Regions from separate parts of the Caldanaerobius fijiensis DSM 17918 genome, predicted to be linked through region 2. Evidence: riboswitches for the same ligand, from Rfam matches in the RefSeq annotation. Region 2 holds a riboswitch; the other holds the start of a gene.
What was found. A riboswitch is a leader RNA that binds a small molecule or an ion and turns the genes downstream of it on or off. The one in region 2 is predicted to bind thiamine pyrophosphate.

Region 1: another riboswitch for thiamine pyrophosphate. It lies ahead of thiD (bifunctional hydroxymethylpyrimidine kinase/phosphomethylpyrimidine kinase); the one in region 2 lies ahead of thiS (sulfur carrier protein ThiS).

What each region holds. Positions count from the first base shown of each region.
Region 1 covers NZ_FQVH01000009.1:46,123-62,432, reverse strand. Annotated here, with positions in the region: gene BUB87_RS05600 (sugar phosphate isomerase/epimerase family protein) at 1-437, opposite strand, end outside; gene BUB87_RS05595 (glucosamine-6-phosphate deaminase) at 462-1,232, opposite strand; gene BUB87_RS05590 (uroporphyrinogen decarboxylase family protein) at 1,229-2,308, opposite strand; gene thiW (energy coupling factor transporter S component ThiW) at 2,483-2,977, opposite strand; gene thiM (hydroxyethylthiazole kinase) at 2,970-3,764, opposite strand; gene thiE (thiamine phosphate synthase) at 3,758-4,402, opposite strand; gene cytX (putative hydroxymethylpyrimidine transporter CytX) at 4,428-5,615, opposite strand; gene thiD (bifunctional hydroxymethylpyrimidine kinase/phosphomethylpyrimidine kinase) at 5,605-6,411, opposite strand; TPP riboswitch at 6,481-6,584, opposite strand; gene BUB87_RS05560 (glycosyltransferase family 4 protein) at 6,678-7,490, opposite strand; gene BUB87_RS05555 (hypothetical protein) at 7,572-7,841, opposite strand; gene BUB87_RS05550 (ABC transporter ATP-binding protein) at 7,831-9,540, opposite strand; gene BUB87_RS14355 (hypothetical protein) at 9,681-9,851, opposite strand; gene BUB87_RS14870 (hypothetical protein) at 10,991-11,116, opposite strand; gene BUB87_RS05545 (asparagine synthetase B family protein) at 11,213-13,069, opposite strand; gene BUB87_RS05540 (lasso peptide biosynthesis B2 protein) at 13,081-13,503, opposite strand; gene BUB87_RS05535 (PqqD family protein) at 13,563-13,853, opposite strand; gene BUB87_RS05530 (nucleotidyltransferase family protein) at 14,522-15,583, shown strand; gene BUB87_RS05525 (glycosyltransferase family 4 protein) at 15,664-16,310, shown strand, end outside.
Region 2 covers NZ_FQVH01000032.1:636-16,945, forward strand. Annotated here, with positions in the region: gene BUB87_RS11000 (MBL fold metallo-hydrolase RNA specificity domain-containing protein) at 26-1,654, shown strand; partial or broken gene BUB87_RS11005 (family 4 glycosyl hydrolase) at 1,709-2,157, shown strand; gene BUB87_RS11010 (family 4 glycosyl hydrolase) at 2,149-2,988, shown strand; TPP riboswitch at 3,083-3,209, shown strand; gene thiS (sulfur carrier protein ThiS) at 3,343-3,534, shown strand; gene BUB87_RS11020 (thiazole synthase) at 3,572-4,348, shown strand; gene thiH (2-iminoacetate synthase ThiH) at 4,341-5,459, shown strand; gene BUB87_RS11030 (ubiquitin-activating E1 family protein) at 5,446-5,667, shown strand; gene thiE (thiamine phosphate synthase) at 5,654-6,316, shown strand; gene thiC (phosphomethylpyrimidine synthase ThiC) at 6,351-7,616, shown strand; gene BUB87_RS11045 (NifB/NifX family molybdenum-iron cluster-binding protein) at 7,847-8,245, shown strand; gene BUB87_RS11050 (nucleotide-binding protein) at 8,236-9,072, shown strand; gene BUB87_RS11055 (ATP-binding protein) at 9,063-9,917, shown strand; gene BUB87_RS11060 (NifB/NifX family molybdenum-iron cluster-binding protein) at 9,941-10,297, shown strand; gene BUB87_RS11065 (Fur family transcriptional regulator) at 10,275-10,784, shown strand; gene BUB87_RS11070 (DUF5320 domain-containing protein) at 10,847-11,173, shown strand; gene BUB87_RS11075 (Mrp/NBP35 family ATP-binding protein) at 11,327-12,148, shown strand; gene BUB87_RS11080 (iron ABC transporter substrate-binding protein) at 12,400-13,548, shown strand; gene BUB87_RS11085 (FecCD family ABC transporter permease) at 13,601-14,665, shown strand; gene BUB87_RS11090 (ABC transporter ATP-binding protein) at 14,662-15,414, shown strand; gene tsaA (tRNA (N6-threonylcarbamoyladenosine(37)-N6)-methyltransferase TrmO) at 15,435-15,851, shown strand; gene BUB87_RS11100 (FmdE family protein) at 15,867-16,310, shown strand, end outside.

The sequences.
Region 1 (16,310 bases), on a different contig from region 2:
TTAACCGACGGCTCGTTTTCTACTGCGATATACTTCTTGTTTTTCTCAGCGACCTCTACTATAGGCAGGTATAACTTGCAAATCTCGTCAATGGATGGCTTTACATCAGATCTCCAGAAGGTAAACGCGCGTATGATATTGGTCTCAAACACATCTGATAACTCTATACACCTTTGAAAAATCTTTATGTGCTTATCATATTCTTCTTTATTATCTATATGAGATTTAAATACCGGTGACGCTATGGCACACACCTTTACACTTTCCCTTTTAAATATCTGTTTCAGAGAATTAATTTCTTCATCATCCAACTCAAAAATCTGTCTATCCCATATGGAGCGCAGCTCAACCGCCTTTAAACCATATTTTTTCATAAGCTTAATTACATCCCGGATGTCCTGGGATATCTCATCAGTTATAACCCCGATTTTCAGCACAGTATCACCCTTTTTACCAGATAATCAAATGATTTTTTCAGCAGAATCCATATCTAAATACAGATACGCCCTCGGGTGAGTCCTTAAAATAGAGGCAGGGCAATCCTCTACAATGTCGCCTTTTAACGTATTGTAAACTGCTTCGGCCTTGGTCTTAGCCGGAACTATGCAATATATAAACTGGGACGACATAATCGTGGGAATTGTCAGCGTTATAGCATAGCGCGGCACTTCATCCAGAGAGGAAAAGCAACCGTCATGTACCTGCTGCATACGGCACCTTTCATCCAGCTCCACCACCTTTACGAGCTTCTTATCGTTAAAATCCGCCACCCATGGGTCATTAAAGGCTATATGCCCGTTTTCACCTATTCCTATACAGCCTATATCAATGGGATGTTCCTTTAAGAGCTCAGAATACCTCCTGCATTCAGCCTCAATGTCCTGAGCATTTCCATCGATGTAATTTACACTCTTAAATCCAACTTTTCCAAATATTCTATCCTTCAGAAAGTTGGCAAAACGCTGGGGTGCTTCTATGCTGAGGCCTATATACTCATCCAGATGAAATGCATTGATTCTACCCCAATCTACGTCATCATATGAGACAAGGGAAGCAAGAAATTCATTTTGCGAAGGAGCCGCTGCAAATACCATGTTTATTGCATCTTTCTCCTCTAACAACTCTAATATTCTATCGTGGACATCCCTTGCTGCCAGTTTCCCCATCTCATCTCTGTTTTCCGATATGAATACCTCAAGATTATCCACCTTGAAATTCTTAATATAACTCATAGCACATTCTCCCCTCGCATCTCTCTAGCTGCCTCTACCATGGCTAGATAACCATAAACCGGCACATAATCAGGAATAGAATTCCCTGAGCCTAACGCAAATCCAGCATTTTTCTTCTTTTCAGTGGCATATTTTATAACTTCTCTTACGTATTCTTTTATTTCGGCCTCAGGCATTCTACACAACACATCTGTATCCACACCGCCAAAATTGCCTATGCGTTGGCCATACTTATCCACCCATACAGAGAATGGAGCAATTTGATCTTCATTGGAATGCTTGGCGTCAATTTTCGCTATATTTATGATATCGTCCATAACTGAAAAAATATTTCCACATGAATGCAACAAAAAAGGTTTTCCATACAAATGTACCAACTCTACTATCCTGGCATACTGAGGTATCACATTTTCCCTTATGTCCTCTGCCGATATAAGGGTGTTGGTCTTAAAGCCTAGATCGTCGCCAAACCTGCATACTGCATATATTTCTCCATACTTTTGTAAAAAGATATTCCATATCTTATACATCACATCCCCAACTTTAGCAAATAGATCTCTGTAAAGCTGAGGATCATCTACAGATATATAACATAAATCCATATATCCCACTATATCCTGCATCAGCTCAAACACACCGTTACCCGGACCGCCTATAGCCTTCATTCCTTCTGGCATCACTTCCCCCAACAGGCGAAAATCTTCATCATACATCTGAAAATATCTTTGGGGTATAGAGTCCCAGGGATATTTTTCAAAATCCTCCCTCGTCTTTATAACACCAGGCTTATGTCCTCCTAATGCACCACTTCCAGGCATGGCAGGCCCAATACATCTCTCAAAGCTTACTGTATCATATTCCATCCTTTTGAAGAACTCCACATAATTCCTGAAAAATTCCTTCCTATCTTCCAGATCACCGTTGTATAGATCTGCAAATTTCTTATTCAATACCTGTTCCATAATGCTTTCAGATATTATATGCTCGTAAAGAGGCATTCGAGCTGTTCTCCGATTTTTTGCAGCATTTACGATATTCATATAATCTGGTATAAAATCATTCATTTTCCTAAACAACCTCCTTCCCCTCTATCGATAACACGTTTGTAACATCTTCACTTAATTTAGTTAATTAATTTTTCTCATATAATTATACCATAAATATACAAAAACGCACACAAAATTACTTAAATACAAAATAGGTTGCTCCGATGCTTTTAAGCTTTTTCGGAAGCAACCTATCTATTCACATCATTTATCCTGAGCCAATACCGAGATACGACTTGCCAAGGCCAATATCACCGTATAGCCTATTATTGCCCCTATTCCACTGGAAAGGGAAAAGGGAGCAACAAACATAAAGGCTGCGCCAGAGCTCCCGAGGATATATTTAGCTATAGGGTAAGAAAGTAAAGCACCTATAATGCCTGTACCTATAACCTCTCCTATAGGTGCAAAATAGAGTTTACCCGTAAGCCTATAGAGGTACCCTGCGAGGAAAGCTCCAACCATGCCTCCAGGAAAAGCCAGCAGCGAACCAACTCCCAGGAGATTCCTCAAAAGTCCTATAACAAAGGCCACTTCCAGAGCTCCCCAGGGGCCAAAGAGAACTGCTGAGATGACATTGATGGCGTGTTGAACAGGGGCAGCTTTGGCTACGCCTACGCTAAACCATGTATACTGGGCCGTAAATGTGCCTATGGCAACGATGAGGGCCATCAGGACCATGCGCTGTACCCTATTCATATCTTGCTTTCATCCCTTTCCTTATCTTTTCTTCTGTAAGGTTATATATCTCATCAAAGAACGCCATCTTAAAGCTACCTGGGCCTTTAACCTCATCCTTAGATGCGGCCAGCTCACCAGCCAGTCCAAAGGAGACAAACGCCGCTACTGTTGCCTCAAAGCTGTCCTCATTGGCACCGCAGAAACTCCCCACTACCGACGTGAGCATACAGCCTGTACCGGTGATGGTACCCATCATAGGATGGCCGTTGTCCACATAAGCCACTCTATTTCCATCGGTAATTATATCGGTTGCTCCTGATACTGCCACCACCGTCTTATATTTTTTTGCCATATCTCTGGCAGCGCTGAGGATATCATCTACGCCTCCTGCAGACTCCACTCCCCTTATTCTTCCGCCCTTACCGGCAAGAATGGATATCTCCGCGCTATTTCCCTTGATGACAGATACTCTGACTTCCTCCAGTATTCTTTTAGCGCTCTGCGTCCTCATAGATGTGGCTCCAGCGCCCACAGGATCCAATATGACGGGTATACCCAATGAATTAGCGGCCTTTCCTGCTTTTACCATGGCATCTACCTGTTCCTTTGTGAGAGTGCCGATATTTAAAACCAGGGCCTGGGCCGCACCTGCCATTTCCTCCACCTCTTCTAGAGCATGGGCCATCACCGGTAGGGCCCCTATGGCCAGGGTTACGTTGGCACAATCGTTAATGGTAACCATATTGGTTATATGATGAATTAACGGCTTTTTATCCCTCAAAATTGTCAATAAACCTTCTACCATTTCAAATTCCTCCTGTCACTTATCGCTTTTTCTATAGTCTGCAAGAGTCGTCTAGAATTTTCTTCTACATCTCCGGAAAATACAGCCGAAACCGATGAGATACCATCTACCTCCGATTTTAGCATGATTTCGTATGCATTTTCTTGAGTTATCCCTCCTATAGCCACCACAGGAATACTTACGGCTTCCTTGATTTTTTGCAAACCTTCTATACCTATGGCGTCAGCCTCTGGTTTTGTTAGGGTGGTATATACAGCCCCTACACCCAGATAATCTGCTCCATCCCTTTCCGCTTTTACAGCCTCTTCCACAGTACTGGCGGATACACCCAGTATCTTATCAGGTCCAATGAGCCTTCTTACCACCTCTGCAGGAAGGTCCTCCTGCCCTACATGGACGCCATCAGCATCCACTGCCAGGGCTATATCCACTCTGTCATTGATTATGAGGGGGATGTTATTATGCTTTGTAACTTCCTTAACCTTAAGTGCCAGCTCATAAAACTCTTTACTTGATATCTCTTTTTCCCTCAATTGTATTATAGTAGCACCGCCTCTTATCGCAAGCTCTACCGCTGATACAAGGTCTATACCTTTTAGATATGAGCGGTCTGTCACAGCATAGAGCCTCAAATCCATGTGTATACCCCTTTCATTGTGATTTTTATGAAGCCTGCCGACCAAATGCTATACCAATCTTATGGGCGATCAGATATACAATCCCTGTAAGGATCACATCGGGTAACGTGACCCCTATAACCGTGTTATACCTCAGGAGGACATAATAAAGCACCACGCCTATACCCCATGAAACCAAAGCTTTAACATTAAATAATTGCTTGCTTTTATCCTCTTTAAAAATAAAATAGCCAATCACCAACACTGCAAAAAGTGGTGCAAATACCGAACCTATAGCGTAAAGGAAGTTTTCATACTGCTCCATGGGAAATACGAGGGCCACTATTGTGCCAATAGCGCCCATAATCACAGATACCAGCTTTTCGTCCCCTTTCTTTATGTTCAAAAACGACATGGCAGAAGAATACACATCTAAAAATGTAGTGGTAACCGTAGACATAACGACTATTAGCAGGGCATAAATCCCCAAGCCCGCTTTCAACATTATCTCCGTTGGATCACTGCTTTTGAATGCGAGAGCTGTACCCAATCCTATAATATACATCCACGCACTTCCTATAAAGTAACCAAACCATGTTGCAATAGCTGAACCCTTTTCTGATTCCGCTGCCCTAGTGTAATCAGATACCAGTGGAAGCCACGATAAAGGCATCACTACCGCCAGCTCAAATCCCTGCCCAAAACTCATGCCACCACTAACTTTAGCTGGTATACCCCCTCTAAACACCAGAAAGCTCATAACGATGGTCAAAACAAATAGCAATACCACTGCAGTGTTGTTTATCTCATTAAAACCTCTATTACCAGAATATAACCACAATATAACCAGAAACCCTGTAATCATTGCCCAGACGTAGAAGTTATCAAATCCCCACAACTTTATAGATATGGTATTCATTGAACGCCCGGCCACAATAATCATCACAGCAGTCCATCCTATAAGTTGAAGGATATTGAGTAGCGAAAACAAATAAGAACCGTATACTCCGAAGGTGTAGCGGGTAGATTCCATGGAACTAGCCCTTTCTCTAAAGCCTATTATACCAGTCAGCACAAGAAAGGTATTTCCAAGGATGTGACCCAACAGGATGGCTAGTACACCTTTTTTAAATCCCATGGGAGCATATAAAGCCCCGGTCATTATCTCAGCCATAGAAACAGCTGCTCCAAACCAAAGCAAAAACATGCTTCGATTAGAGATCTTAACGTTCACGGGCATCTCCTCCTATGCGAAGGTTCCAAAAATGATTGGTAGGGCCTACCCCATGTCCTATATCCAGCGAGTTTTTTATAGCACCTGTGATGTAATGCTTTGCTCTTTTTATAGACTCCAGCAGGTCATATCCTAAAGCCAGATTAGCAGCAATGGCTGAGGAAAATGTACATCCGGTGCCATGGGTGTTTTCCGTATCAATCCTCTCTGATGTAATCTCATAAAATTCCTTCCCATCATAAAAGACATCCAAAGCATCGCCGGTGAGGTGCCCACCCTTTACCACCACCGTCCTGGCTCCAAGGTCCAGTATCCTCCTGGCAGCCTCTTTCATGTCTTCTTTGTTTTCAATCTCCATGCCGCTTAATGCTCCCGCCTCCATAAGGTTAGGTGTCACCACAAGGCTTAATGGGATAAGCTCTCGCTTTAAAGCCTCCATAGCTTCCGGTTTTAATAAGTGACTTCCACTTTTTGAAATCATCACCGGATCCAGCACAACCTTATCAGGCTTATAAGTCTTTAAGCCTTCAGCAACGGCTTTGATGATACCTTCACTGGATACCATGCCTATTTTCACAGCATCAGGATACAAATCTTCAAAGACCGCTTTCATCTGCAGAAATACCATCTCCGGGCTTATATCTTCTATCCCGAGAACACCCGTGGTATTCTGCGCTGTAATAGATGTGATGACACTCATGCCGTAAACTCCATGAGCCGAATAAGTTTTTAAATCAGCCTGTATACCCGCTCCGCCACCCGAATCAGAGCCAGCAATAGTAAGTGCCAGTTTCATAATACCACCTCCGCATAAATTAAGCCCACCTGCATGGGTGGGCATTTTCGTAAAATCAAAGTATTTTATTCAAACACTTTGATGCTTCCCTACGCAGGCATTATCCTGACAGGTTCCAAGGGTCGGGAACTAATCCCCTCTCAGCCTCATACGAAGCTCCCCTAGCATCCATTCTATTTAATTTTTACATAACTTCACTGCAATCCCCTGTGCCATATTATGTGTTTTGCTTTAGTATATCACAATTTTAAATCAAATCCAAGTAATTAGTTATGACATGTCGCTTTAAATATATCCATTGTCTGTTTAGCTGTTTTCCTCCATGAAAACTGAGCTGCTCTTTTTAAACTTTTTTCTCTCAAAATGTTTATAAGCTCTTTGTTTGTTAATATTTCTGCCATTTTATATGCGATTTCCTCAGGATTTAAAGGATTTACAAGCACCGCTGCATCACCTGCAATTTCTGAAGTAGCCCCTCTGTTAGAGGTTAAAACCGGCAATCCACAAGCCATAGCTTCTATTATAACCAAACCAAAACCTTCGTATAATGATGGAAAAACAAATAAATCTGCAGCATTGTATAAGAAAACAAGTTCTTTTTCTGTTAAATCATTAATACAAATTAAATCATATCCAATTTTTATCCCTAGCCTTTCTAATAGTACGCGTTTTTCTTCAATTTGATTTATATATTCACTCACCATTACAAGTTTGTGTTTTAAATGATACTTATTCTTTGAAATTAAATATGCCATTATAAGGTTATTTATATTTTTTCGTCTCTTAGCACTCCCTACGTAAAGTATAAATGGCTCATTGATACCATATTTATCTCTTACATGACTTTTTGCCTTTTCCTTATTAATTGCAGAAAATTCATCACCTGGAGCTAAATAAGTCACTTCTACTTTATTTTCGGGTACTTCAAGATATTTAATAATATCACTTTTAGATGCATAAGATCCCGTTATTATTTTAGCAGCTTCTTTAGCTGATATTGGAACCCATTTTTTTAAATAATAATACTTGCTTTCTTCATAATCATACGGATCAAAATAATAATAAATATCATGTATCATTACTATCCCAGGACTTGAAATATTTGCTGGTAAAACAAAATTTGGTGAAAAAAAACAATCTATGTTTTCTTTATTAACAGCTTAAGCTAAATAACATCTCTCCCATTCTGCACTTCTTGGGTTCAATACTTCCTTTGTAGAAACAAAGCGCATGTAAACATTTTTACCATGAACTGACGTACAACCTTTTTTCTGAAAAAGGATTATATCATTTTTCTCTTCCTCGTTAATAGCTAATAAAGAATAGATAAGCCGTTGTGCATATGTTAATATTCCACTATTCCCATTTTCTTTTGATAAAATGTCAAATCCGCAAAACACATCTATTCCAATTCTCAATTTAACTTTCACCGTCCTCCCTTTCCTGATTTATAAACAACTTATAATACAATCCTTTTTGCTCCATAAGTTCATGGTGTATACCTTTTTCTACTATCTTGCCTCTCTCAAGCACTACTATCTGGTCCGCATTGGTTACCATCCCAAGATCATGGGTTATTATTATCACCGTTTTGTCCATTGCTAATTTATCTATCTCTTCTACAAATCTTCTGGAAGCTTCTTTATCTAACCATGATGTGGCCTCGTCAAATATCAATATCTCTGGATTTCTTAACAGTACTCGGGCTATTGCAATTCTCTGCTTTTGACCACCTGATAAACCTGTTCCCATCTCTCCCAGTTCCGTTTCATAACCATCAGGCATTTTTATTATAAAATCATGGGCATTAGCTCTCTTCGCTGCCTCTATTACTTCTTCATCAGTAGCATCCCATTTCCCAAACCTTATATTCTCTTTTATACTCGCCTTGAACAAAAAGGGCTCTTGAAACACCACTCCTATATGATCCCTCAACGAATTGTCTTTTATTTCACTTATATCTATCCCGTCTATGTATATATGCCCTCTATTAGGCTTATAAAATTTTAATAACAAATCTGCTATAGTGCTCTTGCCAGCTCCGCTCAAACCAACCAATGCCGTCTTACTTTTTGCTTTTATTTCTAAATCTATACCCTCTAACCTGAACTCTGAGCCAGGGTACTGAAAAGATACATTTTTAAAGAAAATATTTCCTTTTATATTTTTTAACACTTTCAATTTTTTTTCTTCTTTTTCTTCTTCGATTATATTTAAATTCTTTATTCTATCCCATGCTCCATCACTAGTTCGTATACTGGCAAATAGGTTTCCAAAATTCTGCAAAGGCACTATTATATTCCCTATATACATGATCGACGCTACTGCTGTACCTGGCTCTAACCTTCCTCTTTGTATCTCGAAAACCGATATTAAAAATGCTAAAGCCTCTAATACATAAAAAAATAAATAAGGACCAGAAGAACTTTCCAGAGAAACAAATTTTTCTTTAAGCGACTTGTGCTTTATATCTTCAATAATATTTTTTAACCGATCATTTACCAAATCACAAGCGTTTAATGCTTTTATCTCCCTTGCTGCCACTAAGCTCTCCTGTAATGTAGAATTGTAATTGGATATTTTATCCTGTAATTTAGTACTTATTTCTCTTAATCTTTTCGATAAATAGTACGGTAGAAGAGTAAAAACGATGCAAAACGCAGGTACGAGCCATAATAGTTTTACATTTATAACTTTTATAATTACAATCGTTGTAAAAAACAATATTATATCTACAATCATTTCACCGACGGCTTCATATTTTTCGGCATACACAGGAATATCGTTTGTAAGGCATGACATTATGTCACCTATCTGCATCCTTTTGAGTTTGTGTATAGGTACAGAGCAAACGTGAGAATAAATCCTGTTCCGAAAATCAACAATAATATTCTGTTTAACCTGCGTATACAAATATGAAGATAAATTTATAAAAATTTCACCTAAAACTCTTCCTATAAAAAGCAAGATAATAACTTTATACAAACTTATATCAATTTTATTATTTTCAAAGCTATCAATAAGGATTTTAAATGCCCACGGATACAAAAGCCATGAGGACATCATTCCAATCAAACCTATTAATACGGCCAATACTTCAAAAATAATACTTTTTTTATTAAATTTCATTTAATCCCTCCACATAAAATTCTTATATAGTTTATTGTGAACTCCACAAAATTCTAAAACAATAGAATTTTCGCAATATATATTCAAAGAATTTCCCCACTTTTGTTTAATCTACACCATATGAGATGATAAAGCTAAGTTTAATCAAACTCTTTGATGCTTTCGTTGATTTCTCTGAACCTATCCTTTCTTCTTTCTACAACCATTATTACTTTTTTATCGATCGTTATAGGGATTTTAGCTTTGAATCTATGATTTGTGCCATCGTTCAAAAAATTCTTTCTACCCATACTCCTCAGTTGCTTGTTCACAATTTTTAACTCTCTAAAGAATTAAGAGAACTTTGCAGTTTTCCCGCGGTACCCGACCCTTCTCAATTCTCTAGATTTAAATCTCTATTTTTTCATGACCTTTAATCTTTCTTCTATAATCTCGTTAATATTACCGAATATATACCGTACTATCAGTTTTACTCTCTCTAATATCCTAATCGGCGATACTATTAGCTTCGAGCTTTATGTCAAGGAGAATAATCCCAAAATATTTGATTCTCTATATCGCAATGTTAAAAAATTTTCTAAACCCAATCCCGATTTTAATCCTCATTCCCATGCCTGTAATAAAATACCTAAGTCTGCTTCCTCTAACCTCGATGTCAAATTCTTTCACATAAACGGATATTTTCTATTCCATTAAAACCGCTGTTATTATTAACAGCTTAGCGTTGTCCAACATATAAGCTTCTACAATGATTCTCTTGACGTCAAAATATTCCTTCCACCGCCGCTGAATCTAAAACCTTGTATGAATCTGGAACTTCAGTACTCGCTCTTAATAGTTCCTTTAAATAACCCTCATTTTTTCTACAGGTACTTTTTAGGCGACGTTTACTTTGACACTTTTGATAATTTATCTAATATCTTTCTGTTAAACAGCCATGTTTGAGCAAACACAACCAGGAATGAAAATCTATTTTCGTGTTAAACATAGAAGCAACTCTATAGTGCTATGAAATTCTAAAAAATGGTATAAACTCTATAAAAAGCAAATGGTCATTGAAAAATCTATCGATAACTTAAAGATTTTATGTCTGTGAATAACTTTAAAAGCAGGTATTTTAATTGCATGTATAACATAGCACAGGGTTAATTATTACAGCCAATGTCGGGATGTGGACAATTCTTTATCTTTAAAACAACTTTTAGACTAACAAATGTTATCTTTTGATTTGACACGCCCGACATTTTTTAACAATTAGGTAGGTTTATTAGCTTGCTTTTTAAAGCATACTCTTTTTATTATGTAATTACCTCGATATTTTGACTCTTATAAATACTTTATTTTATCCCCATATTAGTATTTTCGCTGTTATTTATTTATTTTGCAATTATTTAAAGATTAAAAAACTGCAAACATGACTAGGATCATAAATAAATATCAAAAAAATTCCTTATGATCTAGCATGAGAAGCATATGATTCATATTTTGAACCACCGCTACCTTTTATAATTCTTATTGCTGAACCATATTTAATAATTGATGGTTTGGAATATTGTTTTTTAGTAATGCGAAGCATCCTAACTACCTCCCTTCCAAATACTATTAATTTTTTTTAATTATAATATTTTAATTTAACAATCAATCCTGTCATGTTTGCAGTTTATAAGCAAAATTAATTTTTAAAATATCTTAACCATATTTCCGCCGATAAAGTACGACCAATCGAAAACAAATATGGATCTTTTACATATCCTTGTTTTGCATAGTTCAAAATCTGCAAAAATTTTTCCTTATCAATAAATTTTAATTCATTAATTATAATTGAATTATTAATAATTTGTTCGAGCCAAGGCCACTCTTTTTTTAGGCCTATATAAAATCGCCGTTCACCACCCGCTTTATTTTTTCTGTTAAGAACATCTTCTGGTAAGATACCTTTTAATGAATATCTCAAAATATATTTATTTAATTCCCCTGCACGTATTTTTTTATCTATTGGAATTCCAAATATAAATTCTATTAAAGGTAGGTATAAAAATGGATACTTTATTTCAACTAATTTAGCAAATACATTTCCGTCTAATATTTCATGAATATTATTCATTATACTTATTTGATAACTATCAGTAATTGTATCCACTTTTATTGTTCTGTAATACTTTTCTATTCTCTCATTCAAATTAGTAAACATTATCAATTTTTTACTAACCCAAGGTGGAACAGTACTGTTAAACAAACAAACATTTCTTTTTAATATAGGTAATAAACAATTTTCCTTTATTACCTTAAATACTGGACATTTTAACTGTCTACTCCATTTAAGAGATTCAATTAACACCTTAATTAAGGATCCTTGACGTAAATAATCAGCTAAATAATAATTATTCCATGATAATAAATGATCTCCACCTTCTCCACTTATAATAGTATCTATATTATATTTTTCAATTATATTGAGCATAAATTTATTTTGGTCATGTATTAGAATATTCATATTAGGTTCGTCATAAAATAATTTATCTTCCCCCTCTATTTGGCCTAAATTTTTTAAAAACCAAAATTCCCTTCCATCTACAATAATAGGATTAAAATTTGGATTACTATTTATAACACTCTTTGCAAAAGGCATGTCGTCTTCTTCAACTAATAATGAACCATAATCAATAGTAAATGTATTAATTTTATTTTTTAAATCCCTTCTCTTCTCTACTAGCTCTCTAACTAAACATACAATAGAAGATGAATCTAATCCTCCACTCAATTCTATTAAAACATTGTTACTAATGTTAAAATTTCTATAAACTGATTCCATTAATAAGCTTTTAAAATGCTCAAAATAGTCATCCTCGTTTTTATAATTTACCTTTTTTATATTTGAGATATTCCAATAATTTACTAATTTAGCATTTTCATCGTTTATAATTAATATACTACCAGGCATTAAACGCTTAATATTTTTATACGGAGTAAGGTGTTGTTCAAAAAGGCCAAACGTCAAATATTCTGAAAAATATACATCATCCAAATCACTTCTTACTAAATTATATTTTAATATATTACTTAAGTTAGTCGCTAATACTACTACATTATTATAAATGCTATAAAATAATGACTTAATACCTATAGAATCTCTAACGCATATTAGTTGTTTTTTATTTCCATCCCAAATAATAAAAACAAATTCTCCATTAATTTCCTTTACAAAATCAATACCAAACTTTTTATAAGCTAACAATAATACTTCATTTACATTCGTTATATTAATCTTATTTACTTTTCTAGCTATTTCATTAATATTATTTACTTGCCCATTGCCTACAATTAAATAATTATCTTCTCTATGTACACTTATCATATTTACATTATTTTGTTTAATTTCCTTATAAAATATTGCACTTTTTTCGCTATTTAACTTTTCTGATAAAATAAGTTGAATAGATTTATCGTTTACCCACTTATATATTATGTTATTTAATTCAAGGTTTTTCGCTATATCTTTCCTATTTAAAATTCCTACTATTTCGTTCATATTACATTCCCTCAAATCTCCTCTATAACTGAATAATCTTTCTTATTAAATTCTATATTGCTTAATACAATACCATTATATTCCACCCAAGCATGAGCGGAAAACGGATATTTACATACTCCAATCTTTAATTTAGCATTATAAATATTCTTCTTTAACAATAAATAAAACAATATCAAAGATTGTTCCAAACATTCAGCTGAATATATTTGAAAAATATTTACATTATCAATTTGCTGTTTGATATATAATACATCTAAAGAGTTTTTTTCATTTGCTGGTCGATTCTTTAAATAAGTCCTTGCTTTCATCCTCTTTAAAAAATTCAATATTCTTCGTAAACCAAAAATATATAACAAAATTTTAATCACTATAAAATAAATATATATCTTGACAAATTGAATACATTTACCTATTTTCAATTCACTCTCCACCTATATTGTTTTATTTTTTTATGTTATTATTTGCTTCAAAAGCTAACCTCAGCACTTTTTTAATTTTTAAACCCATCACTTTTTATAAAATTATTCAAAATCAACTCATCGATTAAATTTTTCACATCACTTTCTAATCTAGATATTTCCACATCATATTCTTCCATAAGTGTGTCTATAATTTCTCTAACCATCTTGCCTTCAGAAATAAGTATCCATATTCTTGAAGCCACCTCATCTAAACCAAAAAAAATACCTCTTTTATTATCTAATAAAATAACTTCCTCATTATTAATAACCCAACTAATATGGTCTAATATTTTATACCTAATTGATTCTTCATCCAACATCAGAAGAATTAACCTTCTTTCTTTTTCATATTTTAAACGTTACTATATATTAATTTTCGCCTCAATTATAATTTTTTTTTATTTTTCTTCAATACTCTAAAATACCAAAAATAGTCCATATTTAGCGATTATATCATTTTATTGTTAATTTTCTCTCTTTTCCTCACTTTTACTCACTGTATCACCAATTTACTTACAATTTCGCGGAAGGAAAGATACAGAAAGATAAATGGTCAGCCGATGCTGTTGTTGGTATTAAACCCTTAAGTTTAAATTAAAACCAAAGAAAGATTTGACGTTCGCTTAGGTTCAAAGCCTGCGCAGCTTCCCTGATAGTCAATATTCCATCAATGGTTTTATTGATAACGATTAATTTTTGTACTTCTCTTTTTGTCATACAATATCGTTCCTTTCTCATACTGACATTATTACAGAATACTTTTAATATGACAATATCATAGAATAACAACAAAAAATCACAAAATATATTGACAAATCGTATAATTTTATATAAAATAAACTTGTTAGCACTCATCAGTTTTGGGTGCTAATACTCATTATTAGCCGATTTTATACTGTTTCTAATATCCATATCTCTTTATAATCTGTGTGCGCCATTTATATCATTTATATAAATTCAATTAAATAAAAAGAGGAGGGGGTTGCATATGGTAAAGGCACTTCTTCTTGCAGGAGGTAAAGGTACAAGGTTGCAGCCACTTACTTATAAATTGCCTAAGCCAATAGTGCCCATCATGGGTAGACCTCTTCTTGAAAGGGTTATAATGAATTTAAAATCCAATGGTATCGATGAGGTAATTATAAGCACGTTTTATAAGTCCCAGCATATTAAAAATTATTTCAAAGATGGACAGGAGTTAGGCGTAAAAATCCACTATGTCTCCGAAATATCGCCGTTAGGTACCGGTGGTGCAATAAAAAACGCAGAAAAGTTCTTTGACGATACTTTTGTCGTTTTAAATTCTGATATAGTCAGTGATATCAATTACCGGGAATTAATAGAATACCACAGGAGCAAAGACGCCCTTGCGACCATCGCTATGACAGAGGTAGATAACCCATCTCAGTATGGCGTCATAGAATTTGATGATGACAATTACATAAAATCTTTTAAAGAAAAACCCAGACCCGGTGAATCCAGTTCCAGCTGGATAAATGCTGGCGTGTATGTTTTTCAGCCGGAAATATTTGACGAAATCCCGGCTAAAAAAGCCATTTCCTTGGAAAAAGATATCTATCCGACTCTTTTACAAAAAGGATACAGGCTGGCCGCTTATCAGTTTTATGGGTACTGGCTGGACATAGGGACAGTGGAGAAATATACAAAGGCCCACAAGGATATATTGAGTAGAAGGTGCGATTTCTGTCGGTTTGATGGTAAATCAGAGGATAGTGACAATGTGATTGTAGCAGAAGGCGTAAAAATTCACCCTGAAGCAGAAATTATAGGTCCTGTATATATAGGCAAAAATACGGTGATAGAGGCCGGCGCAAGGGTAGGTCCTTATTCTGTCATAGGTGAAAATAACCTCATAAGCAAAAACAGCAGAATCATTGGCAGCATATTGTGGGATAATGTTATCGTAAATGACGGCGCAGAGCTGATAAACACTGTGGTAGTTTCAGATTGCTGCATAGACTCAAACAGTCGTATTTCCCATACCGCTTACATCAATGACGTCTACACAGAAGGACTGCAGCTTATATAACAGCAATTACTCTAAAAAGCACAATTTAAATTCCAATCTGAAAGGAGGGACTCCTGGTTCTTATTTAAACCAGATGTGTTATGGTACGGAATATTGGTAAATGCGCTAAAATTGCTTTTCTTACCACATATCCACCTAGGGAATGCGGTATAGCTACATTTTCTCAGGATCTAGTAAGAGCTTTGAAAAAAATCAATTCTGGCTTTAATATAAATGTGATCGCTATAAATGACAACCACTATGATTATCAAGAAGAAGTGTTTTATGAAATCAACCAGCACAGCAGAGGCGACTATATCCAGTTGGCCCGCAAACTCAACGATTCCGATGTAGACATTTTAGTGATAGAACACGAATACGGGATTTTTGGCGGAAATTGCGGCGAATACCTTCTGGACTTGCTTGAAAACATCAAAATACCTGTCATTACATGTTTGCACACAGTACTGTCAAATCCTTTTTTTGAAAAGCAGAAAGAAATATTGATGGCAATTGGCAAAAAGAGTGCAAAAGTTGTTACAATGGCTCATAACACGGTAGAATTGTTGACCACGATTTATGGTATAGATAGAAGCAAAATAGAGGTAATACACCATGGTGTCCCGTATAAAGATGTAGTGCCAAGAGAAAAGTTAAAAGAAAAATACGGGTACAGTGGAAGACCCGTGATAAGCACTTTCGGATTGATAAGCCCCGGAAAAGGGCTGGAGTATGGGATTCAGGCAAT
Region 2 (16,310 bases):
GGGGGATATTTACGGTGAAAGCATTATGAAAATAACTTTTTTGGGAGCAGCAAAAGAAGTTACAGGTTCATGTTATCTGATTGAGACCAGTAAGACAAAATTTCTTGTGGACTGTGGAATGTTTCAAGGCGGTGAAGTTGAAGAAGAGCTAAATTATCAGGACTTTGCTTTTGATGTAAAAGATATAGATTTTATTCTTCTGACTCATGCACATATAGACCACAGTGGAAGGATTCCTCTGCTATATAAAAGAGGGTACAGGAAAAGGATTTATGCTACAAAAGGCACAGTGGATTTATGCAAGTACATGCTTCCGGACAGCGGGCACATACAAGAGATGGAAAATGAATGGAAGAATAGGAAGAGGCAAAGGGCAGGTAAACCCTTAAGAGAGCCGCTTTACACGGCGGATGAGGCAAAAGATTCTTTGAGCATTTTCTACGGGGTTGATTACGATGAATTGATTCAACCGTCATCGGATGTTAAGTTTAAGTTTAATGACGCGGGGCACATGCTTGGTTCATCGATTATTGAGGTATGGATAAGTGAAAACGGCAATGATATTAAAATCGTATTTTCTGGTGACCTCGGCAACAAGGGTACGCCTATATTGAGAGAACCGTCACTCATAAAAGACGCGGATTATGTTATATGTGAATCTACATACGGTGATAGACTTCATGAAAATATCGAAGATAGGTCCAAAAGACTTATGGAGATTATTATTCGCACCATAAAACGAGGGGGAAATGTCATAATACCTTCTTTTGCTGTTGGCAGGACGCAAGAACTCCTTTATGAGATCCATAAAAATAGTGGAAAGTATCAAAAAGAGATAGAATTTATAAACAATGTCCCTGTTTATGTGGACAGCCCCCTTGCTGTATCTGTTACAAATGTATTTAAAGATCATCTTGACTACTTTGATAGTGAAGCCCAGGAATACATTAAAAGAGGGGATTATCCACTTGACTTTCCAAACCTGCATTTTACTCATAGTACCGAAGAATCAAAGGCTTTAAACGATATTAAAACGCCTGTTATAATAATATCTGCCAGTGGAATGTGCGAGGCGGGGCGTATTAAGCACCATTTAAAACATAATTTATGGAAGCCAGAGAACACGATATTGTTTGTGGGATATCAGGCAAAGGGTACCCTTGGAAGAAAGCTATTGGAAGGTGAAAAGAACGTAAAAATATTCGGTGAAGATATTATGGTAAAAGCGGACATAGAGTATATTGAGAGTTTTTCCGGACATGCTGATCAGAAAGGAATAATGGATTGGCTTTCTGCATTTTCTGATAAGCCGAAGAAGATATTTATTGTACACGGGGAAGATGAAGCTCAGGCGGTTTTATCTGATAAAATCAAAAGTGAACTGGGCATAGAGACGATAATACCATCGAGATACGATACCTATGATTTCCAGAAAGATATACTTGTCAGCGTAGAACTTGACGATATAGAACAATTGAGCGTAGAAATTGAGAATAAAGTAGAGGAGATGAGATTAAGAAGCGAGAAGGTGCTAAATAAGCTGCAGGAGTTTATGGGCAAAAATAAAGCGGCGAAGAATTTAAATGATATTGTCAAAAACATAAATTCTGTAAATGAAAATTTAATGAGACTATATAGAGAACTATTGGAGTAGCATATAAAAAGACATGGGCTATTTATGGACTTAAGAGAAGAAGGGAGGATATGTATGAAGATCACCGTCATTGGAGCTGGAAGCTTTGTATTTGGGCCCACAGTTTTAAAGGATGCTATAATAAAAAATAGACTTGATGACTGCGAATTGGCTCTGGTGGATATCAATAAGGAACTGGTTGACCTTATGGCATCGGTAGGGAAGAGAATAGCGAGAGAAAATAATGTAAGCATCAAAATCACATCGACCACAAGAAGAGAAGAGGCACTGGAAGGAGCTGATTTTGTTATATCCTCTGCTGCAATACAAGGGATAAAACGATGGCTTATGGATTATGAAGTACTGAAAAAATATGGCTTAATGATCAGGCACGGGAATGCGGAGGGCTTGGAGGCCTTGTCAATACTTTTAGGGCAGTAACACTGGCGATGGATATTGCTAAAGACATGGAAAAGTATTGTCCCCATGCCCTGTTTCTTGATGTAGCCAATCCAATGCCAAGAGTCGTTACAGCTGTAAATGAGTACACAAAAATAAAGGCTTATGGATTTTGCAACATAGCATGGAGTGCACCAGATGGTTACAAATGGCTTGCGTCACTTATCAATAGAAATAAAGAGGATTTGGATGTCGTAACGGCAGGCCTTAATCATTTTGCCTGGCTTGTTTCAATTAAAGAAAAGAACACGGGAAAAGACCTTTACGACGAGGTGATAAATGCTATTGCAACAAGAGAAGGAAGAGAATTCAAAGTGATGAGGAAGTGGCTAAAGGAATATGGACTTGTGCCAATGGGAAGCGTTGATCATCACGGCGAATATTTGCCTTATGACAGCGATATTGAATACGCGACAAAACCGCCGTATCATGGAGATGAGAGGGAAAGGGCAGAGGCCCTGAAGAATTTAAAAGATGTTGCTGAAGGAAAAGTTCCTTATGATGTAGCATTTAAGATGCTGAGCTGGGAACATCCTGTTGATTTGGCTGTTGATATATTTAAGAAGAGAAACAAACACCATGATATGATAAATCTTCCGAACAAAGGATTTATTGAGGGCATACCTGATGGCAGAATAGTAGAGGTACCAGTGGATGTGATAGATGGTGATGTTATTGGGCAAAAGATACCTCCATTGCCACAGAGATTGACCCAAACCCTGAATATCATATCTGATGTTCATGAGTTATCAGCCAAGGCTGCGGTCTTTGGCGACATAAAACTGGCTGAAGAGGTAATAGAGCTGGATTTTGCTATACCGGATAAAGAAAAAGCAAAAAAAGCATTGCACGATATGATTAGGAATCATATTGATATTTTACCACAATTTACCTAAGAAGCTTCAATCATCAGGACTTATATGTAATACAAACTCTTGACACTGTCTTTGATTATTGTTATATTAAAGATAATAAAGACAAAAATTGAATATCGGTTTTAAGGGGAGCTGAGAGGGAAAAGCTCGGCTGAGAGTAGGCACTTAAAGATATCCCTGTGCCTTGACCCTTTGAACCTGATCCGGGTAATGCCGGCGAAGGGAGGAGAAAGAGAATCAAGCCTTTAATGCAAGCAATCCGGCATTAAAGGCTTTTTTGCTAGATGTAAGATTTGGCTAAAGTAAAAGCCAAGAATAAATAAGGCCGCCGGCAAGGGCGGTTTTTTCATTTTGACTTTTTGGAGGTGATGTGGATTGATAAAGGTTAATGACAAAGATATGAATTTTAATGGGACTGTAAAAGAGCTTTTGATTGCTTTGAACATTAATCAAAATTCATGTGTAGTGTTGGTAAATGATGATATTGTAAAAAGAGAGAATTTGGAGGACTTTTACCTAAAAGAAGGGGACCATGTTGAGATTGTCAGCTTTGTTGGTGGCGGTTAATAAAACTAAAGGTAATAATGTAAAGAGGTGAAAGGATATGTTTGAAATAGATGGGAAAATTTTAAAATCGAGACTTTTTGTTGGGACAGGGAAGCTTCCAGATTATTCACTCATTGAAAAGATGTATTATGAAGCAGGGATTGAGGTTTTTGCGGTTGCTGTAAGAAGGATAGGACCCAACACAAAGCATACGAAAAATGTATTGGAGTACATACCAAAAGATGCCATAATCATGGTAAATACTTCAGGTGCTATGAATCATAAAGAAGCTGTAAAGATTGCTCAGATAGGAAGGGAGCTGACATCGTCTGATTGGGTGAAGGTGGAGATTGAAAAGGATACAAAATACCTTTTACCTGATAATTACGAAACATTAAAGGCATGCGAAATACTTGTAAAAGAGGGGTTTAAGGTATTTCCATATATTTATCCAGACTTAAACATAGCAAAAGAACTTGAGCAGATTGGTGTTGAGGCGGTGATGCCGCTGGGTTCCCCCATTGGCACGAACAAAGGAATTGGTTGTGAGGTTTTGCTAAAGCCTATAATAAACGAGGTCAAAGTCCCTGTTATAATCGATGCTGGCATAGGAAGACCATCACACGCAGCACAAGCAATGGAACTGGGAGCTGATGCAGTTTTGATAAACACAGCAATTGCGACCTCTTCAGATCCTCTAAAAATGGCTATTGCGTTTTCAAAGGCGGTGGAAGCAGGAAGATCGGCATTTGAAATTGGGACTTTAAAGGAATATGAGTATGCTCAAGCGTCGTCACCACTTGATGATTTTATAAGAGGTGTTGAATGTGATTGAATATCTTCAAGAATGCCTAAAAATTTATTCTGAGTATGAAAATTATGAGCCAACCTTTTCGGAAGTGATGGATATTTTATCAAAAGAGTATTTGGATAGGCTTGATTTAGTAAAACTTTTAAATGTTGAGGATGAAAAGTTGATCAGATTTATGGCGCAAAAAGCCAAAAGGCTTACAGAAGCCAATTTTGGTAAGGTTATTTTGCTCTACGCACCTTTGTATATAGCAAATTATTGTGAAAATGGATGCCTGTATTGCGGTTTTTCTTGCCTTAAAAAGTATCCACGAGAAAAGTTGACGTTTCAAGAGATGCAGAACGAAATGAAGAAGATGAAAGACGAAGGTCTTGACTCTATAATAATCCTTACAGGTGAGGATAGGACAAACTCGTCTTTTGAATACATAAAAGAGGCTTGCAACCTTGCATTAAAGTATTTTTCAGAGGTTTCAATTGAGGTATACCCGCTTTTGGAAAAGGAGTATGAAGAACTAAGTCGATTAGGGGTTGTTGGGATAACAATTTATCAAGAAACATATCAAAAAGAAGACTATGAAAAACTTCATTTATTTGGGCCAAAAAAGGATTATGAGTTTAGATTATACACACCTGAAAGAGCTCTTAATGCGGGTTTCCATGAGGCTTGTGTCGGGCCTCTGTTGGGTCTTTCAAACCCGAAAAAAGATGCTTACTGTGCAATTTTGCACGCTGAATACCTGATGAACAGGTTCCCAAAGGCTGAGATTTCTATATCTTTTCCAAGATTTAGAGATGCCAATGTTGGTTTTAAACCAAGCTATATTGTATCAGATAAAGAATACATTAAGTTTTTACTTGTTTCAAGGATATATCTGCCAAGAGTTGGAATTGTCATTTCAACCAGGGAAAGAGCAGCTTTGCGTGATGCTTTAATGGATATTTGTATCACAAAAATGTCTGCAGGTTCTAAAACGACGGTTGGAGGGTATGCGGTTAAAAAAGAGGATGAACATGGCCAGTTTGAGATAGATGATGCACGATCTGTTTTTGAAATGGTGAACACCATAGCTAAAAAGGGCTTAAGAGCTGAGTTCACAAACTGGGTAAAAGGTGTAGGTTATGAGCTTATTTGAGGGCAAAAAGATTGTGGCAGCATCTGGTGTTGCAGGCTTTGGCGATTGTGAAAATATTAAAATAAAGCGCGGCAAGGATTTTTCTATAGTTGGCGATTTTTGCACCTCAATAAAAGAAAAAAGGCCTTATGCGCCAAAGGTAACGGCAGTTGCTGCAATACAGGCAGATGAGATTTTAAGGATGGTGAATAAGCTTGAGAAAGAATGAAAAACTCAAACTTTTTCAGGATTATAATATTTACGGAATCACAGCAGAGAAATTTTCAAAAGGCAGAAGTAATCTTGAGGTTGTAAGGGATATGCTTGAATCAGGTATAAAGATAATCCAGTATAGGGAAAAGTATAAAACTCTAAAAGAGAAATACTATGAGTGCTCAGAGATTCGTAGGCTAACTCGTGAATATGGCGCTCTTTTAATAGTGAACGATCATATAGACCTTTGCTTGATGGTAGAGGCAGATGGTGTTCACATAGGACAGAATGATTTTCCTCTAAAAGAGGTTGGAAAGCTTCTTGGCGATGAATATATCATAGGGGTTACAGCTCATACAAAAGACCAGATAAAAGAAGCAGAAAACTGCGGTGCAGACTATATCGGAGTTGGACCAATATTCCAAAGTTTTACAAAGGATAATCCACTGCCACCTATTGGACTTGATATTGTCAAGTGGTGTGCTCAAAATTCTAAAATTCCCTTTGTTGCTATAGGTGGTATAAAAGAGAATAACATTGTTGAGGTACTGGATATGGGAGCAAAATGTGTAGCTCTTGTGACAGAGATTGTTGGAGCAGATGATATTAAGGACAAAATTAGAAGGCTTCAGGATATAATGAGAACTAAAAGTAAAAATATTTAGATGTTTTAAAATAAATCAAAAGGAGTGAAAAAATATGAAAACACAGATGAGCTATGCAAAAGAGGGAATATTTACACGAGAGATGGAGCTTGCAATTCAAACCGAAGAGATAGATAAAAAAGAATTTTTACAAAAAGTTGCTGAGGGTAAGATTGTAATTCCAGCAAATAAGAACAGAAAAAGAGATAGATACTTTGCGATTGGCCAAGGGACATATGTAAAAATAAACGTCAACATTGGTGTATCTGAGAGCTGTCCTAGCTTTGATTATGAGATTCAAAAATTAGAGGTTGCAAAGAAGTTTGATGTTGAGTCTGTGATGGATTTATCAAGCGGAGTTGAGGCATCAACTTTTAGGAAAAGGCTGTTGAATGAATACGATTTTATAGTTGGTACAGTGCCTGTTTATCAGGTTGCATCAAAGCATCAAGATTTTACTAAGGCATCGGCAAAAGAGTTCATCGAAGAGATAGAGAGGCAGGCAGAAGAAGGGGTTGACTTTTTTACAATCCATGCAGGGATTACAAGAAGGACATTAGAAAGGTTTGAAAATAACCAGAGGATTTTAAAGATTGTGTCAAGAGGTGGAGCGCTTTTATACAAATGGATGATGGCAAACAATAAGGAAAATCCACTTTATGAATATTTTGATGATATATTAAAAATATGTAAAAAGCATGATGTTACACTAAGCCTTGGTGATAGTCTAAGGCCAGGTGCTGTGGCAGATGCTACAGATGCGCTTCAAATAGAAGAATTAATCAATTTAGGTGAACTGACACGCCGCGCCTGGGCTGAGGATGTCCAGGTTATGATTGAAGGCCCTGGTCATATGAGGGCAAATGAGATCGCAGCTAACATGATGATTCAAAAAAGGCTTTGTCATGAAGCGCCATTTTATGTTTTAGGACCGCTTACAACTGATATTGCTGCAGGATATGATCACATCTCAGGTGCGATGGGGGCTTTGATTGCAGCGCTAAATGGTGCAGATTTTTTGTGTTATGTCACACCCGCAGAGCATTTAAGGCTGCCCTCTGTGGAGGATGTAAAAGAGGGAATTATAGCCTTTAAGATTGCGGCCCACAGTGCAAATATTGCAAAAGGCTTCAAAAGACCGCTTGAAAAGGATATAGCGATATCAATTGCAAGGTGTGACCTTGATTGGGATAGGATTTTGAATCTTTCTATTGATCCTGAAAAGGCAAAGGAGTATAGGAGCAGCTTTCCAAATGATACCTGTTCAATGTGTGGAAATCTTTGTGCTGTGAAAAATTCAAAGGATGAGATTGTATTATAAGTGTGAGAGGGAATAGCATTTATCTAAACCCAAAAAGAGGCAAGCCACATAAGGAAGGCTTGTCTCTATTTATATTCAATTTTATTTGCTTCAAGTATTTGACGTACTTCGTTAAACTTTTGTAAGGAGTAGACATGCTGTTAATAAATTTAATGGGCATTTGACATTTACAAGATTTAGTGGTATATTATTAGTAGCATATGCCAATAATAATTGAGGGGGTGTAATAGATGAAAATTGGGATTTCTTCAACCGGTAGAGAGCTAAGCAGTTTAATGGATACCCGGTTTGGTAGATGCAGTTATTTTATAATCTACGATACTGCAAATAATTCAACAAAGGCCATCGAAAATCGGGGCCAGGCTTCTGGTGGCGGTGCAGGGATCGCTGCAGCACAGCAGCTGATTGATGAAGATGTGGATGTGGTTATCACAGGTAATGCAGGACCTAATGCATACAAGCTTTTAAAAAATTCTGGTATCAGGGTTTACAGGTGTGGAAGTATAAAAGTAGAGCTGGCCATACAGCTATTTAAAGAAGGTAAATTAGAAGAAATAGTTGAAGCTGGTCCCAGCCATGGCGGGATGGGAATGGGGCATGGAGCAGGTTACAAAGGGGGATGGAATTGAACATAGGTGTCTTAAGTGGCAAGGGAGGAACAGGCAAGACTACTGTGTCCACTAATCTCTCTGTGGTGATGAATGCAAATTATATTGATGGGGATGTGGAAGAACCTAACGGCTTTATCTTTTTACGGCCAAACCTGGTTCATAGTGAAGAGGTTATGGTAGATTATCCTTTTGTAGACAAAGACAAATGTACATTGTGTGGGGAATGTGCAAAAGTATGCCAGTATCATGCATTGTTCAGAACGAAAACGGAGATAATGCTCTTTGAAAAACTCTGTCACGGATGCCATGCCTGCGGTATTGTGTGCAAGTATGGCGCCATATCTTATAAAAAAAGAGCAATAGGTGTTATAGAAGAAGGAAAATATGATAGTATCGTCTGCAAAAGAGGGGTTTTAAATGTAGGAGAGCCAATGGCAGTACCTGTTATAAAGCAGCTATTGGGAAATCTACCTGATGGGATTAATCTTGTCGACTGTGCTCCAGGGACGTCCTGCAATGTTGTAAATACACTCCAATATGTGGATGCAGCTTTGCTGGTAACGGAGCCATCGGCTTTCGGTTTACACGATTTAAAGATGGCGTTAAAACTGGTGCGAAGCCTTAACTTACCCTATGGCGTTATAATTAATAAATACAGTAAAGGTAATGACATGATTCAGGAATTTTGCCAGCAGGAAAAAATTAATGTCATTGGCGTTATACCTTACGGAAAGGATGCAGCGGAGGCATATTCTTCAGGTAAAATGCTTATAGAGTTGTCAGAATACAGGAAAATATTTGAAGAGATTGCGCAAAAAATAAAGGAGGTATTCCTTTGGAGCTAACAGTTATAAGTGGCAAAGGAGGGACTGGTAAAACAACTATAGCTATTGCCCTTGCAGAATTGGCTGGTAACGTAGTAAAGGTGGATTGTGATGTGGATGCTCCGAATATGTATTTATTTTATGATGGAACAGATATAAAAAAAGAATATTTTTATGGCAATAAAAAAGCCGTAATAAATAAAAATTTTTGTACCAACTGTGGTGAATGCGAGAAAGTCTGTAGATTTGACGCCATTAAAAATAATACAGTCAACTTTTATAAATGCGAAGGATGCGGAGCGTGTACACTGGTTTGCCCTCAAAAAGCAATTCAATTAAAGGAAGAAAAAAGTGCTGACATTTATATCACAAAAACTCATAAAGGAATAATCTCCAGGGCACAGATGGAAGTGGGCAGTGATGGTTCAGGAAAACTCATCACTGTATTACGTCAGAACGGAAGAAAGTTTTCACATGAAAATACTATCACGATAATAGACGGTTCACCTGGTATAGGCTGTCCGGTGATATCTTCCGTCACGGGAAGTGATGTGGTGTTGATCGTCACTGAGCCAACTCAATCAGGTTTTGAGGATTTTGTGAGGGTTATGCAACTGTGCAGCCACTTTGGCATTCCAGTAATGGTATGTATAAACAAGTACGATATCAATGAGAAAGTGACAGAGGAAATACAAGCCTATTGCCGGGATAATAATATTTATGTAGCAGGAAAAGTGCCTTATGATGATACGGTTATGAAATCTATAAATGAATTAAAACCTATCATTTATTATGAGGATAGCAGGGCAAATAAGGCTATAAGGCAGATGTGGGATGACATCAAAAGTTATATAGAAAATTTATAAATCATGTTTGGAGGGATTAAAAGATGAAAATAGCGATTGCCAGTGATGGTAACTTTGTAAGCCAGCATTTTGGACATTGTGAAGGGTTTACTATCTATGAGATAGAGGGTAAACAGATAATCACTAAAAATTTTATAGAAAATCCAGGACATAGGCCTGGATACTTGCCACAGTTTCTAAAAGATTTAGGAGTGAATGTGATTATAGCAGGTGGAATGGGCGATTCTGCGCAAAAGCTTTTTGCAGAAAACGGTATAGAGGTTATAGTTGGCGTGTCGGGTATCTGTGATGACGTGATACAGCAGTATTTAAAGGATGAATTAAAATCGACAGGGAGTATATGTAAGGAACATCGCTATGAAGGACGATGCGGGGATTAAAGAAAACAAAAAAGCAAAAAATTTTGAAGACGAGATTTTCTTTATAAAGAAATTATTAGAGAAAAATGGATATAAATTCACAAAGCAAAAAAGAATTATCCTTAAAGAACTATTTAATGCTGATAAACATTTAAATGCAAAGGAAATATACGAAAAGCTAAAGCAAAATAATATTGGTTTAGCTACAGTTTATAGAACCATGAAGTTATTCAACGATTTAGGTATAGTAAAAGAGATAGCAATAGAAGGAGAAAATTATTATGAATTAAAAATATTTGGAAAGAAACCATTACACATTCATTTTCGTTGCATTAAATGTCGCGACATTATAGATGTGGATGAAAGTAGAGTGGCATTAGAGTATTTGCATTTAACTAAAATATTAGAAAATATAAATGGTTTTGATGTTTACGATGTAGATATCATGTTTTCTGGTATATGTAAAAGGTGCAAAGAGGTATTGAAAAATAGCACAAATAAAAATTGACATATGCCCAAAACAATTATATAATATATTATGAGCATAGGCTAATAAGGAGGTGGAGTAGCATGCCAAGAGGAGACGGTACAGGCCCACTGGGATTGGGACCGATGACAGGTAGAGCTGCTGGTTTCTGTGCAGGCTTTACTGTACCGGGATTTATGAATCCAGGCATTGGCTATTACAGAGGTTTCGGTAGAGGTCGTGGTTTTAGATGGAGATACTACTATACGGGAGTTCCCGGTTGGGCTCGTTATGGTTATCCTGTATATGGACAAGTCTATGCACCTCAAATCAATGAAAAAGAATTTCTGACTGAGCAGGCAAAATTTTTGGAAAATCAGCTCCAGGAAATAAAAGAACGATTAAAAGCACTTGGCAAGGATGACGAATAACATATCGCTGTTTTAAGGCAGGAGAAATAACCTGCCTTAAAACAGTGCTATTATTTTTTTGAAATATATGAGCTATTGCCCGTAATATTCCGCAATAATTGCATGTGTTTGAGCCAAAGACAGAAGTTACTACGGTAAAAAGGAGCTGGGAGGATGAAAGAAATTTCGAAAGGAAATCAAGAAATCTGCGCCGGTACTGACAGCATAGGAAATCTTAAGTGCCAAACAAATGAACTAAGTAATATCAAAAAAACTGTAGCGGTATTAAGTGGAAAAGGAGGAGTGGGTAAATCCCTTGTAACATCCCTTCTGGCTGTAATGATGAGGCGAAAAGGTTATGATGTTGGAATTTTGGATGCAGATATCACTGGACCATCAATTCCTCGAATGTTTGGTGCTGACAATTACAGGGTAAGTAGCAGTGAATTGGGTATTTATCCGGCCAGGACCCACAACGATATTAGAATCATGTCTATAAACTTGCTTCTTGAAAAAAAGGATATGCCAGTTATATGGAGAGGTCCTTTAATAGCAGGGGCAGTAAAACAGTTCTGGACAGATGTTATATGGGGTGATTTAGATTATCTATTTTTCGATATGCCGCCTGGAACGGGTGATGTACCTCTTACTGTATTTCAATCTATTCCACTTGATGGAATTATTATAGTGTCTTCACCGCAGGACCTTGTAGCACTTATTGTTAAAAAAGCATATAATATGGCAAAAACCATGAATATTCCCATACTTGGTATTATTGAAAATATGAGTTATGCGATATGTCCTGAATGCGGTAGGCATATCAATATCTTCGGCGAAAGCAAGGCAGAAAAGGTAGCGGAAGAAATGGGCATCCCATTTCTTGGAAGGCTTCCCGTTGACCCAGAGCTCGCGGCTCTCTGCGATCAAGGGATGATTGAAAGATTTAATAAAGACTATGTGGACGATTGTATAGATCTGCTCGAAAGGAACTTCTGAGATAAGTGTTAAGTAAATGATTACGTTTGATAAGTGAATGAATAATTTATATTGTTGTATGCTATGAAAACAAGCAGGTGTAGAAAATATTTTCTTGCCTGCTTTTTGTTATTTTAAATTATTTTTCACTTTGTTATTGCTTTATTTATCTTTTGGTGTTATAATTTTTAAAAAAGTAACACTGAATTGTTTTTGTATTCATAGTGCAAAAACAAAAGTGTTATTTTAGATTTGTATTGGGGGGTACGGTTGTGCTAGAGTTATCAAAAAGATTTAATGTGGTTGTTGCTATTTTTTTAATACTTGCTATTTCTTTAACTGCTTGCAGTAATAAGACGCAAAATCAACCGCAGATTTCAAATCAGCCCAGAACACAAGTTCAGTCTGTAATGGTTACTGATTTAGCAGATCGGCAAGTGAAAGTAAAATTGCCGGTAAATAAAGTTGTAGGTATAGGACCAGGGGCGCTGAGGCTTATTACATATGTAGATGGTCTATATAGAGTAGCTGGAGTGGAAAACATAGATAAAAAGCTTGCAGCAGGCAGAACGTATAATATGATTTTTCAGGACAAATTGCAGCAGCTCCCTATCATTGGGCAAGGTGGACCTGATTCTACGCCAGATGCAGAAAAATTGGTGACGGTAAAGCCTGATGTCATTTTTGTAACTTATCTTTTGGACAAGACTAAAGCAGATGATTTGCAAGCAAAAACAGGTATTCCTGTGGTTGTTTTGAGTTATGGGAAAATTGGGACATTTGAAGAGGATATTTACAAGTCATTAGAAGTTATAGGAAAAATAATGGGGAAAGAGGATAGAACGCGAAAGTTGGTAGAGTATATAAAAAATATTCAAAAAGATTTAGACGATAGGACAAAAGATATACCTGATGACAAAAAACCAACAGTCTACATTGGTGCTTTAGGATTTAAAGGTGCCCACGGAATAGAAAGCACACAAAGCAATTATCCTCCTTTTGTGGCGGTACACGCCAAGAATGTAGCAGATACATTAAGACAAAAAGGGAGTGTCATGATTGAAAAAGAAAAGCTATTAGCTTGGAATCCTGATATAATTTTTATTGATGCAGGAAACTTCAAGCTAGTAAAAGATGATTACCAAAAAAATCCTGAGTTTTATAAAAGCTTAAAAGCAGTCAAAAACGACAATGTTTATGGACTTTTGCCTTACAACAATTACACTACAAATATAGATACAGCTCTTGTGGATTCCTATTGGGTAGGAAAAGTTCTCTATCCCGAGCAGTTTAATGATATAGACCCTGTTCAAAAAGCGAATGAAATATACACGTTTTTCTTTGGCGAACAAGGAAAATCGGCATACAACAAAATGAAAGAATTATACGGTGGCTTTAAAAAATTAAATTTTAGAGTATAGTCATATTTTTCACCTTTTTGGTGGAGGACATAATAATGAAGGGGATGTAGCTTTGAGACAGTCATTTATAGAAAGCATTCCAGAGGGCTATAACAAATACATAAAAAGGAAAACATTAATCATATTTTTAACCTTTTTATTCACTATAGCATTGTCAATATACGCAACAAATGCAGGCTCAGCCGGTATAAGTACTTACGACGTTATAAAAACTTTGTTAGGTAAAGGAGAAGAACGATTTCGCATTATAATTTGGAATATTAGAATGCCAAGGGTTTTGTCAGCAGTTATAGCTGGAATAGGTTTGTCTGTTGCAGGTTGCGTAACGCAGAGCATTTTAAGAAATCCTTTAGCCTCTCCTTTTACTTTAGGTATTTCGCAGGGGGCAGCATTTGGAGCTGCTTTGGCTATTATTGTTTTTGGGGCAGGAAGCACAACGAATCCAGATTCTGTAATTATAAATAATCCGTATCTAGTGGTATTGTTTGCTTTTTTAGGTTCGATGGGGGCTACAATAATCGTTTTAATTCTGGCAAAAACCTTCCGTGTAACTCCTGAGGCGATGGTACTGGCGGGTGTAGCTCTTGGGTCTTTGTTTTCGGCCGTCACTATGATTTTACAGTATTTTGCTGACGATGTGAAAGTTGCCTCAGTAGTTTTTTGGACCTTTGGGGACATAGGGCGAGCCTCTTGGAGAGACTTAGCAATAATGTCTATTGTTGTTTTTATTGCGCTCATATATTTTATGTTTAACAGATGGAATTACAATGCTCTAGACAGTGGAGAAGAGACAGCTAAAGGGCTTGGGGTAGATGTTGAAAGAGTGAGATTAATTGGCATGTTTATGGCATCTTTGATTTCTTCAGTAATTGTTGCGTTTGTGGGGATAATAGGGTTTATAGGGTTAGTCGGCCCTCACATAATGAGAAGGCTTATAGGAGGAGACCACAGATTTTTGATTCCTGCTTCTTCTGTAATTGGGGGGCTCATTCTTTTAGCTTCAGACACAGTAGGCAGAATTATAATTTCTCCTGTTGTACTTCCTGTGGGAGCAATTACTTCATTTCTGGGTGCCCCGGTGTTTTTGTACGTTCTCACTAGGGGGTATAGAAGGTGATTTTAAATATAAACGGAATTGAGTTTAGTTATAGCAGTGTTCCTGTTCTTAACAATGTTACGTTTACCTTAGAAAGAGGAGAGGTACTTTCTATTTTGGGCAACAATGGAGCAGGAAAATCTACCCTTTTAAAGTGCATTAATAAAATTTTAGAACCTCACAAAGGCACCATTTACATTGAAAAAGATGAAATTTCTAAATTGAGCAGAGTAGATGTAGCTAAAAAAATAGGATATGTGGCTCAAAGGCATGAAAGTGGGCGTTTTACTGTGTTTGACGCAGTGCTTTTGGGAAGAAAACCCCATATAAAGTGGGATGTAACTCAAAAAGACATAAAGATTGTAAACAGTGTTCTTAAAAAATTTGATTTAGAAAAGTTGTCTCTTCGCTATTTAAGCGAGTTAAGCGGTGGAGAACTTCAAAAAGTTGTTATAGCAAGGGCGATGGCACAGCAGCCTGTGTTAATGCTATTAGATGAACCTACAAACAACTTGGATTTAAAAAATCAAATAGAAGTTTTGAAAATAATAAGGGAGGCGGTGAAAGAACAAAATATTGCTGCTATCGTAATTATACATGATTTAAACTTAGCTTTGAGATTTTCAGACAAGTTTCTGTTTTTGAAAGACAACACAATTTACGCGTATGGTGGAATGGAAGTGATGACAGAAGAAATTATAGGGTCAGTTTACGGTATTCATGTGGTTGTTGAAAAGATACACGATATACCTGTTGTTATACCACTTTAAAAGAGAGGGGGGTAATATTTTTGAAACTTGTATCTATTGGTGTAATACACAGCCAGTATTCCAAACGAGAGGAAGCTCCCAGACAGGGAAGACTGTCAGACAAAGAGGCGATACTGGAGATATACCCTGAGTTTGAAGAGGGGCTTCAAGATATAAAGAATAAAAAGCACTTGATTGTTCTTTATTGGTGTCATTTAGGAAGACGGGATGTGCTAAAAACTACGACCCCTTTTGGACCAGAGATAAAGGGGGTATTTTCCACTCGTTCTCCTTCACGGCCTAATCCTATCGCTTTTTGTGTAGTTGACCTTCTAAAAGTTGAAGGAAATAAGCTGTACGTCAAAGGAATAGACGCATTAGATGGAAGTCCTTTACTGGATATAAAACCATATGTCTACGACCTTGACAGTATTAAAGGCCCTGATGATACTTTATAAGAGGAGGAAAATGACATGGATAAAGAGTTATGGGAAAAATGCGTAGCATTTCATGGCCATGAATGTCCAGGCCTTGCTATAGGTTTTAGAGCTTGTGAAGCGGCTATTCAAAAATTAAATCTCACATTTTCAATAGATGAAGAAGTGGTGTGTGTTACAGAAAATAATGCTTGTGGTGTCGATGCAGTACAATATATGACTGGATGTACTTTTGGGAAGGGAAACCTTGTTTTTAGAGACAGGGGCAAGCAGGCTTTTACTTTTTTCAGAAGGGATACCAATGAAGGCATAAGGATAGTTTTAAAAGCTTTTAATGTTGGCAAGAACAGAAAAGAATGGCAGGAATATTTGTTAAATGCGCCTTTAGAAGACATTTTTGACTTTAAACAACCTGGTTATGGAATACCTGAAAAAGCAAAAATATATAGATCGATACAATGTGAATTATGTGGTGAATAC